Regions from separate parts of the Mesorhizobium sp. M0306 genome, predicted to be linked through region 3. Evidence: predicted binding sites of a transcription regulator. Region 3 holds the regulator's gene; each other region holds the start of a gene.

Region 1 (3,256 bases), on a different contig from region 3:
AAGCCAGGCTTGTCCTTGCCGTCGTTCGTCAGCGCCCACAGCAGTGTTATCAACCCGGCCGGCGCCGGTTTGATCAGCGCCGGTACAAAGACGTGGTAGGCGCCGAAGCGCACGCCGAGACGGCGAAGCGCCGCGCGGCCTTCCTGGTCGAGCGACTTCATCTCGTCGGCGATGTCGCGACGGTTGATGAGGCCGAAATGCTCGACAAGCTGGAAAGCGATGCCGCGGCCGATGCCGGTGATCTGCTCGGCATTCTTGAGATCGACCAGCGGCTTCAGCAGGGATTCGATCTGGAAGTTGACGAAGCGCTCGGCGCGCGCCGCAACCTTGTCGCGGGCCGGGCCGGTGAGTTGCTCGTCGGCGAGCAGAACGAGACGTGGCTTCAAAGCGTCTTCGCCAGCAACCAGTGTGCCGATCGGAGCGCCGATCCAGCGCAGCGTGCCATCCGAACCCAGCGCGATGTCGCCATTGGCCGAGGCGCCGAAGCGCTCGGCCCGCGCCTCGAACTCGGCGGCAAGCGCCTTCTGCGCCGCCGCCCGCACCGCCTTGGCGTCCTCGCCGCCGGCGCTCTGGTCGGCGGTGAAGCGGAAACCCTGCAACTCGCCGACGTGATGGCCTTCGACGAGGACGGTTCCGGTTGGGCTGATTTCGGCTTCAGGCATCGTGTTTTCTCTAAGGCGCCGCATGAGGACGGAAGTCCTGCGGTCTACAAAACGTTTCGTCAACCGCTCATGCAGCGCATCCGACAATCTGTCTTCGATTTCGCGCGTCTTTTCCTGCCAGTGTGCCCGATCGGCCAGCCAGCCGGGCCGGTTGGAAACGAAGGTCCATGTGCGGATCTGGGCAATCCTGTGCGATAGTGTGTCGATATCGCCTTCGGTGGTGTCGGCACGGCGCACCTGCTCGGCCATGTAGTTCTCGTCGACATGGCCGTGCCTGGCAAGGTCCATGTAGATGGAGGCGATCAAGTCGGCGTGCTGGGCCGGCGCGATCTTCCTGTAGTCGGGCAGCGCGCAGGCTTCCCACAGCAGCGCCACGCGCCTGGCATCGGTGGTGAGTGCCCAGATGTCCTCGTCGCGCGACAGATGCTCGAGCGCCTGCGCGTCTACGGCCGGCAGTGCGCGCGTCAGGCCCTCGACCGGGGCGTTGGTCTCGATCGAGCGCTTCAGCGCATCGAGGTTGGCGAAATCGAAATGCGCGGTGCGCCACTGCAGCACTTTCACCGGATCGAACTCATGCGCCTCGATCTTCTTGACCAGTTCCTCATCCAGCGGATCGACCTGACCGGTGACGCCAAAGGTGCCGTCGCGCAGATGCCGGCCGGCGCGGCCGGCAATCTGGCCAAGCTCGGCCGCCGTCAGGTTGCGGTACTGGTAGCCGTCGAATTTACGGTTCTGGGCGAAGGCGACGTGGTCGAGGTCGAGGTTGAGGCCCATGCCGATGGCGTCGGTGGCGACGAGGTAGTCGACGTCGCCCGACTGGAACAGCGCCACCTGGGCGTTGCGGGTGCGCGGGCTGAGTGCGCCGAGCACGACGGCGGCACCGCCCTGCTGGCGGCGGATCAGCTCGGCGATGGCATAGACCTCGTCGGCCGAGAAAGCGACGATCGCGGTGCGCCGCGGCAGGCGGGTCAGCTTCTTCGAGCCGGCATAGGCAAGATGCGATAGGCGTGGCCGGGTCACCACCGACACGCCCCGCAGCAGGCGCTGCAGGATGCCGTGCATGGTGGCCGCACCCAGCAGCAGCGTCTCCTGGCGGCCGCGCAGATGCAGGATGCGATCGGTGAAGATGTGGCCGCGTTCGAGATCGCCGGCGAGCTGGACCTCGTCAATGGCAACGAAGGCGGCGTCGGTCTCGCGCGGCATCGCTTCCACAGTGCAGACCGAGTATTTCGCGCCCGCCGGCTGGATCTTTTCCTCGCCGGTGATGAGCGCAACCTTATGGGCGCCGACCTTCTCGCAGACGCGCGTATAGACCTCGCGGGCAAGCAGCCTGAGCGGCAGGCCGATGACGCCGCTTTCATGCGCCACCATGCGTTCGATGGCGAGATGGGTCTTGCCGGTGTTGGTCGGGCCGAGCACGGCCGTCACGTCTCGACCCGACAGGATCAGCGGTTCAGTGTGTTTCGGATGGATGTTCATCGGCCTGGAAATAAGGCTCTCTGCCTCGCATTGTCGGGAGCGCGCCCATATTGGCCGCGTATGACAGGCGACACATAGGGATTTCGGGCGCGAAGCGAAAGCGGAATGTGCCGAGGGCAGGCGATTGGTTGCTTCGAAGCCAGAAAATCTGTTCCCGATTAACAATTGGAACGAGTCTGGAACGAATCAGCTACGAATCACTGACTCCCGCTGATTCAGGGTTTGTTCACGGCTACATCTGGGCTTTCTGCCGGCGAGTCTCACCACATGCTGAATCACGGAAACTGGCCCGATTCATGCAAGCGGCATCCAAGCGAGCACCGCGGTTAACCTTTGCCGGTGAATGATCGTGGCCAGCCAATCTGCTCCGCCCAACATTATGAAATTATTGATGTTTCCTAATGCGCTTTAATCATTTCGAGGGTGTTTTCAGCTCTCGTCGTTAACGTTCCGCTCAAAGCCGGAACGAATCGGCGACGAATCAGCGATAGGCAAAGTTTCTTGGTTTGTTCACCGCAGCATGTTGTGTCGTGAACAGCTTTTCCACCGAGAATCCACAGGCCGCCGGACGAGTTGTGCACAGGTTGCGCAGTTGCCGTTAACCTTTGCGTGCCAGTTTGGGGCAGTGTCTGCGCCGCGATTTTGCAGCGGGAAAGGCTGCTATGGAACGGGCCGTTTCGCAGGGCCCGTTCATTCAGCGCGTATCTGTCTCAACGCAAAGATAAACGATCAGGCGATGTACTGGCCGCCATTAGCGCTGATGGTCGACCCGGTGATGAAACCGGCATCGTCGGAAGCGAGGAAGACGACGCAGCGCGCGATCTCCTCCGGCTCGCCGAGACGGCCGACCGGGATCTGCGGGATGACACGCTCGTTGAGGACCTTCTCGTCCATCGCCTTGACCATCTCGGTGGCGATATAGCCGGGGCAAATGACGTTGACGGTGATGCCGGCGCGCGCGCCTTCCTGGGCCAGTGCCTTGGTGAAGCCGATATCGCCCGCCTTCGAGGCCGAATAATTGACCTGGCCGACCTGGCCTTTCTGGCCGTTGATCGAGGAGATGGTGATGATGCGACCGAACTTGCGGTCGCGCATGCCGCCCCACAACGGATGCG
Region 2 (3,256 bases), on a different contig from region 3:
AAAAGCCGGCGATCTTCTTCCAATACGAGGCCGCCTCGTCGTCGGTGTGGTAGACTGTGACCAGCAGTTTGTCCTTCTTCAGGCCGAACTCCCTGGTGATCAGGTTCCAGGCAAGCTCTATGGCCCGCTCCTTGAAATAGTCGCCGAAGGAGAAGTTGCCGAGCATCTCGAAGAAGGTCAGGTGGCGCGCAGTGTAGCCGACATTGTCGAGGTCGTTGTGCTTGCCGCCGGCGCGAACACTCTTCTGGGCAGTCGTGGCGCGCGAATAGGGCCGCTTCTCCAGACCGGTGAAAACGTTCTTGAACTGCACCATGCCGGCATTGGTGAACATCAGCGTCGGGTCATTGCGCGGCACCAGTGGGCTCGACGCGACGACCTCGTGACCTTCCTTGCGAAAATAGTCGAGAAATGCCGACCGGATCTCGTTGACGCCACTCATGAATACTGCCTTTTCGAGAGAACCGCCGGCTGCCGGCGGAAAATAGACATGGCCTTTTAGCGGTCGCACCGCAGCCTGTCCAGAAACACCAAATGGGCTCAAATCCCGGCTTTCACCAGCGCTTTGAAATGCGTCTGACTCGCCGTCAAACGCGAACCGCCGGCACGGGGCCGGCGGTTCGAAACGCATCGATTACGCAAACTCAAAATCAAAACATCAAATCGAAACCTGGCTGACGCTCCGCGAGGCGTCGCTTGCCCTACATCGCCCCGGCGTCGTCCTCGAAACCGTCGTCGCTGCTTTCGGAGCCGCCGTTTTCAAGGAATTTCTCAGCGATCAGCCCGGCATTCTGCCTCAGCGCCAGCTCGATCTCGCGCGCCGTGTCGGGATTGTCGCGCAGGAACAGTTTTGCGTTTTCGCGGCCCTGGCCGAGACGCTGCGAATTGTAGGAGAACCAGGCGCCCGACTTTTCGACCACGCCCGCCTTGACGCCGAGATCGACCAGCTCGCCGGTCTTGGAGACGCCCTCGCCATACATGATGTCGAACTCGACCACCTTGAAGGGCGGCGCCAGCTTGTTCTTGACGACCTTGACGCGGGTCTGGTTGCCGACGACCTCGTCGCGATCCTTGACCGAGCCGATGCGCCGGATGTCGAGGCGGACCGAAGCATAGAATTTCAGCGCATTGCCGCCGGTCGTCGTCTCGGGCGACCCGAACATGACGCCGATCTTCATGCGGATCTGGTTGATGAAGATGACCATGGTGTTGGAGCGCGAGATCGAGGCGGTGAGCTTGCGCAGCGCCTGGCTCATCAGGCGGGCCTGCAGGCCGGGCAGCGAATCGCCCATCTCGCCTTCGATTTCCGCCCGCGGCGTCAGCGCCGCCACCGAATCGACCACCAGCACGTCGATGGCGCCGGAGCGCACCAGCGTGTCGCAGATCTCCAGCGCCTGCTCGCCGGTATCGGGCTGCGAGATCAGCAGGTTTTCAAGATCGACGCCGAGCTTGCGGGCATAGACCGGGTCGAGCGCATGCTCGGCATCGACGAAGGCGCAGATGCCGCCCTTCTTCTGGGCTTCGGCCACTGTGTGCAGCGCCAGCGTCGTCTTGCCCGAGCTTTCCGGCCCGTAGATCTCGACGATGCGGCCGCGCGGCAGGCCGCCGACGCCAAGCGCGATATCCAGCCCAAGCGAGCCGGTCGGCACCGTTTCGATCTCGACAACCTGCTCGTTCGCGCCGAGCCGCATGATCGAGCCCTTGCCGAAGGCACGCTCGATTTGCGACAGCGCCGCATCCAGAGCCTTTGATTTGTCCACCGCTTTGTCCTCTACAAGCCGCAAAGAATTCTGAGCCATGATACATCACCCCGTGGTCGTCAATGGAGGCCGGACAATCCCGCAATCCCTTAAAAGAATGTACCTCATTTGTTCTCATTTGTCAATGAGCACCAAGGGCTTGAAAAATAATGGATATCCATATTTGTTCTATTTTTGTTTCGCAATTTTGCTTCCGGATATATCCCGCCTCGCATGCTGCGCCGTTGCCGTCACCATCCGAATCGGACCCGCGATTGCAGGGTTCCGCCCGGCGACCTAGTCTCCTCCCGGGCAACAGCTAAGGGCATTTTGCCGGCATGATGAAATCCCCGACGATCCTGGCCGTGGGCGGCGCCTATATCGAGCGGCGCGGCCGGGTTGCCGGCGCCTTCGTGCCAGCCGCCTTGAACCCCGGCACGATGCACGAGCATGTTGGTGGCGCCGTCTTCAACGCCTTGCGCTGGGCGATGCGGCGCGGCGTCTCGGCCTCGTTGCTATCGGTGCGCGGCGGCGATGCCCTTGGCGACACGGTTTTACGCGCCGTCACCGAGGCCGGCATTGTCGACCTGTCGGCGGTGTTCCTCGACCGGGCAACGCCAAGCCATACGATCCTGATCGATAGCGACGGCCGGCTGATCGCCGGCCTTGCCGATATGGTGCTCTACGAACTGGCGCTTCCCAAGCAGATCCGCCGCGCCAAGGTGCGTGACGCCATCGGTTCGGCCGACGCGGTGCTGTGCGATGCCAACCTGCCGTCGACCGCGCTGGAGCGGCTGGCGGCACTCGCCGCCGGCAAGCCGGTGTTTGCGCTTGCAGTCTCGCCCAGCAAAGCGGCGCGGCTGACGCCGGTGCTTGATCTTCTGGCGATGGCGTTCATGAACCGGCACGAGGCCGGCGTGCTCGCCGGCGCCGACATCGATGCTGGCGATCAAGGTATCGTCGACGGCCTGAGACGCGCCGGCCTGAAGAGCGGCGTGGTCACTGCCGGCGACGGACCGGTGCTCGGTTTCGACCAATTGGGCGCGTTCTCGATCTCGCCACCGCCGTTACAAAAGCGGACCGATGCGGCCGGCGCCGGCGACGCATTGGCCGGCGCGACGATCGCCGCCCTGCTGCGCGGCCTGACGCTGCGCGTAGCACTACGTGAAGGCGTTGCCGCCGCGATGCTCGTCGTCGAGAGCGCCGCCTTCACCAGCGCTGGCTTTGCCGAAGCGCTGGCGCTCGTGCCCGAGGCGCGGGACCTGGCGTGAAATGCGGCCCAGAATTGCCGAAGCATGGCGCAGCCTATTTGCCGGCGCGCCGTCCTGCCTCGTAGGCGCGGCGCGCCCAGATCGCCATCTCGTCGGGATCGTCGAATGCGCTGTCGGGAACGCTCCAATAGGGCATCGACACGAGCTTGCCGTGGCGCGAGCCGGTATAAGTCCATTGCCGGCAGCCGGCCGCTTCGAAATCCGGGGCGCTTTCGGCGTCGGCCTTCAGCATCAATTCGCCACGGATGA
Region 3 (3,256 bases):
CCCTCGGCGACGATGACCCGCCGCTGCGGACGCATGGCCATGGCGGCGTGCAGCAGCTTGTAGATGTTGACCGACGTCGTGTCGCAGACCACCGTCTGGCCGGTCGCGGCACCGATCAGGCGCCCGAGCTGGTCGCCAAGTTCAAGCGGCATGTTGAACCAGCCGGCCGTGTTCCATGCGCGGATGAGATCATGCGACCATTCCTCGGTCGCGGCCTTGTACAGTTCATCGAAAGCGGCACGTGAAGCAGCTCCTAGCGAATTGCCGTCGAGATAGATCACTCCTTGCGGCAACACAAAACGGTCGCGCATCGCGCGCAGCGGATCTGCGGCATCCATCGCCTTTATGGCCGCGAGATCGGGAATTCCTGTCATGATTTGCCTGCTCCCCCAAAGATTCAACGCAACGCCGGACACGCATCGACTGTTCTTCCATTACCGGGTAGCGCGCAGCAAGGCTCCACCAGCGAGAAGCAGCCTGACCAGGCGGTGGAAACCCGGAGTTAACCCGAGGTTGGCGTTTTGAGTTCGTTTCGTTCACGGTGCATTGACCAAACCGCACAGTCGATACGGGTTCAATTCCGTGCCCTTTTGCCGACCGACGGCCGATGCCAGTGGCGCCTTCTAGGAAGCCAGAAGGGCGCAAACGACAGCAGAATCAAGGCGATGAGGCTCGCGGCGGGTGAAAATGCGGCATTCCGGTAGGGGCGTGGTTTGTTTCCCGAGCCTTAACGCATTCATTAAACTTTAAACAGTTGCGGAACACAACTGGAACAGATAGTGTTTGTTCTGGGTTTGTTTTTCTGATTCTGTTGGGGGTCGCTATGCTGACACGCAAACAACACGAACTGCTTATGTTCATCCACGAAAGGTTGAAGGAAAGCGGTATTCCGCCCTCCTTCGACGAGATGAAGGAAGCGCTCGACCTGGCTTCCAAATCGGGAATCCATCGGCTGATAACGGCGCTGGAGGAGCGCGGCTTCATTCGCCGTTTGCCCAACCGGGCCCGTGCGCTGGAGGTGCTGCGCCTGCCTGACTCGATCGCCCCCGGCCTCAATGCGGCACGCAAGTTCTCGCCGAGTGTCATCCAGGGCAGTCTTGGGCAAGGTGCCCCTCGGCAGGGCAAGCCGACATCGTCGCGCGTCCCTGCAGCCGGCAATGACGACGATGTCGTCGCCGCCGTTTCGATCCCGGTGATGGGCCGCATCGCCGCCGGTGTGCCGATCGACGCCATCCAGCACCAGACGCATTCGATTTCGGTGCCGCCGGATATGATCATGGGCGGCGAGCATTATGCGCTCGAGGTCAAAGGCGATTCGATGATCGAGGCTGGCATTTTCGACGGCGACACGGTGATCATCCGCAATGCCGATACGGCGAGCCCCGGTGAGATCGTGGTGGCACTGGTCGACGAGGAGGAAGCGACGCTGAAGCGGTTCCGCCGCAAGGGCGCCTCGATCGCCCTGGAAGCCGCCAATCCGGCCTACGAGACGCGCATCTTCGGACCAGACAGGGTCAAGGTGCAAGGCAAGCTCGTCGGACTGATCCGCCGCTACTGAGCTCCGCCCTTGGCGCCGGCTTTGGGTTTGTCGGCCCTGCGGTATGGCGGCAGGCCCCGCGCCGCGCGTGAAAATTTCCGCTGCACGTGCCAGGGCCGGTATGATTTTTCGACGGCAAAGCGGATTTCGGCGCGTGTTGCCGCTTGTGGATCGAAATAGACGGCCGCACTTCCCGCGCGCGCCAGTTGCCGTTTGGTGACGACGAGGACCAGCCGGTCGTAGTAGCAGGGATTATGGGCGGTGGCGTCGTCGATGACGATCAAGCTGGCAAAGGCGCAGGCTGGCCGTGCAGTATCGCGGTCCTTGGCTTGCGCGATGATCGCGCCGGATGGATGCCTGGCAAGGCAGAGGCCGTCCGTGCAAATGAACGGTATGCCCGGCGGTAGGTCGGCCGGATCGGCAATGTCGAATTGCGGATCGTTCTTTCCAGGTGTTTCCGGCGCGACGATAGCCTCTGATGTGAGCGCGCGTTTCCAGTTGTCGATGGTGAACTCATTCGGGCGTGCCCGGTTGACCGCGAGTTCACCGCTGCCGATCGGCAGCGCGACCAGCCGTGCGTCCTCCGAGATCAATACATCGGGTACGCGCGTCTGCGTTGTCGTTAGCAAGCCGGCGAGCGCAAAAGGAAGTGCCGCGAGCCGCAACCAGGTCGTCGCCATGCTGGCAATGACGAGGGCGATCGTCACCAAAAGGACGGATCTCAGCGAAATCAGCCCGACCGCATCGATCGGCGAGCGCTCGGAGATCCACCCGGACAGGGCGATCATCGCCGTCAGCCCCTTGCCCATCACGTAGAGGAAAGGCCCATCCGCGCCGAACGGCATCGCCAGCGCACTGAGGACGGCGAAGGGCATGACGACCAGTGAGACGATAGGCATGATGGCCAGATTGGCGAACAGGCTGAGCGGCGCCACGCGCTGGAAATGCCATATGGCGAAAAGCGCCGTGGCGCTCCCTGCAATGATCGAGGTCATCGCCAGGCCGCCCATGCCCAGCAGGACCTTTCGAGTGGCAAAGCGTAGCGGCGACCGCCGGGGCGGCGGCGTGGTGGCCCTGCCGGCGCGGTAATCAGACCAGCCTGCATAGGCGCCGACAAGGGCCGCCGTCGCGGCGAAGGACATCTGGAAGCTCGGACCGACCACCTCGTGCGGCGACACCAGAATGACGGCGATGGCCGAGATCGCCAGGTTGCGCATGGTGAGCGCGGTCCGGTCGAACAGCACGGCGATAAGCATCACCGCCAGCATGATGAAGCTGCGTTCGGCCGCTACCACAATGCCGGAAAAGACGAGGTAGGCCGCAATCGAAAAAAGCGCGGCGGCCGCGGCATATTTCTTGACCGGCCGTCGCGATGAGAAATCGGGAAACAGCGCAAAGGCGCCGCGTAGCAGCGCCATGATGGTGCCGGCGACCAACGCCATATGCAGCCCCGAGATGGAGATGATGTGGTAGATGCCTGTGCGCCGCATCGCTTCGTTGATCTCCTCGGGAATGCCGGCGCGCACGCCGACGATTAGCGCAGCAGCAATCTCGCCCTCGGCGCCGCCGATGCGGCTGCGGATATGGTCGGCGATGGATTCGCGCGCGTCTTCGATCGCGGAAGAAAGCCGCGCGGCAAGCGGCATGCTGCCCGACGACACGACTTTCGGATTGCCGAGAAAAAAGCCGCTGCCGCCGATACCGGCGAAATAGCTGTCG

What was found. The regulator LexA, encoded in region 3, represses DNA repair genes until DNA is damaged. The targets are predictions, from matches to a motif close to TGTTCNNNNTGTGTTCNG.
Region 1: NKI95_RS04235 (helicase-related protein) is a predicted target of LexA. The motif match lies at 2,308-2,325, and genes of this name have one in related genera.
Region 2: recA (recombinase RecA) is a predicted target of LexA. The motif match lies at 1,922-1,939, and genes of this name have one in related genera.

What each region holds. Positions count from the first base shown of each region.
Region 1 is NZ_JAMYRY010000001.1:812,679-815,934, reverse strand. It holds gene NKI95_RS04235 (helicase-related protein) at 1-2,141, opposite strand, end outside; gene phbB (acetoacetyl-CoA reductase) at 2,871-3,256, opposite strand, start outside.
Region 2 is NZ_JAMYRY010000002.1:86,866-90,121, forward strand. It holds gene alaS (alanine--tRNA ligase) at 1-439, opposite strand, end outside; gene recA (recombinase RecA) at 699-1,796, opposite strand; gene NKI95_RS05355 (PfkB family carbohydrate kinase) at 2,075-3,007, shown strand; gene NKI95_RS05360 (TfoX/Sxy family protein) at 3,042-3,256, opposite strand, start outside.
Region 3 is NZ_JAMYRY010000037.1:36,280-39,535, forward strand. It holds partial or broken gene kynU (kynureninase) at 1-374, opposite strand, end outside; gene lexA (transcriptional repressor LexA) at 824-1,558, shown strand; gene NKI95_RS30350 (ComEC/Rec2 family competence protein) at 1,552-3,256, opposite strand, start outside.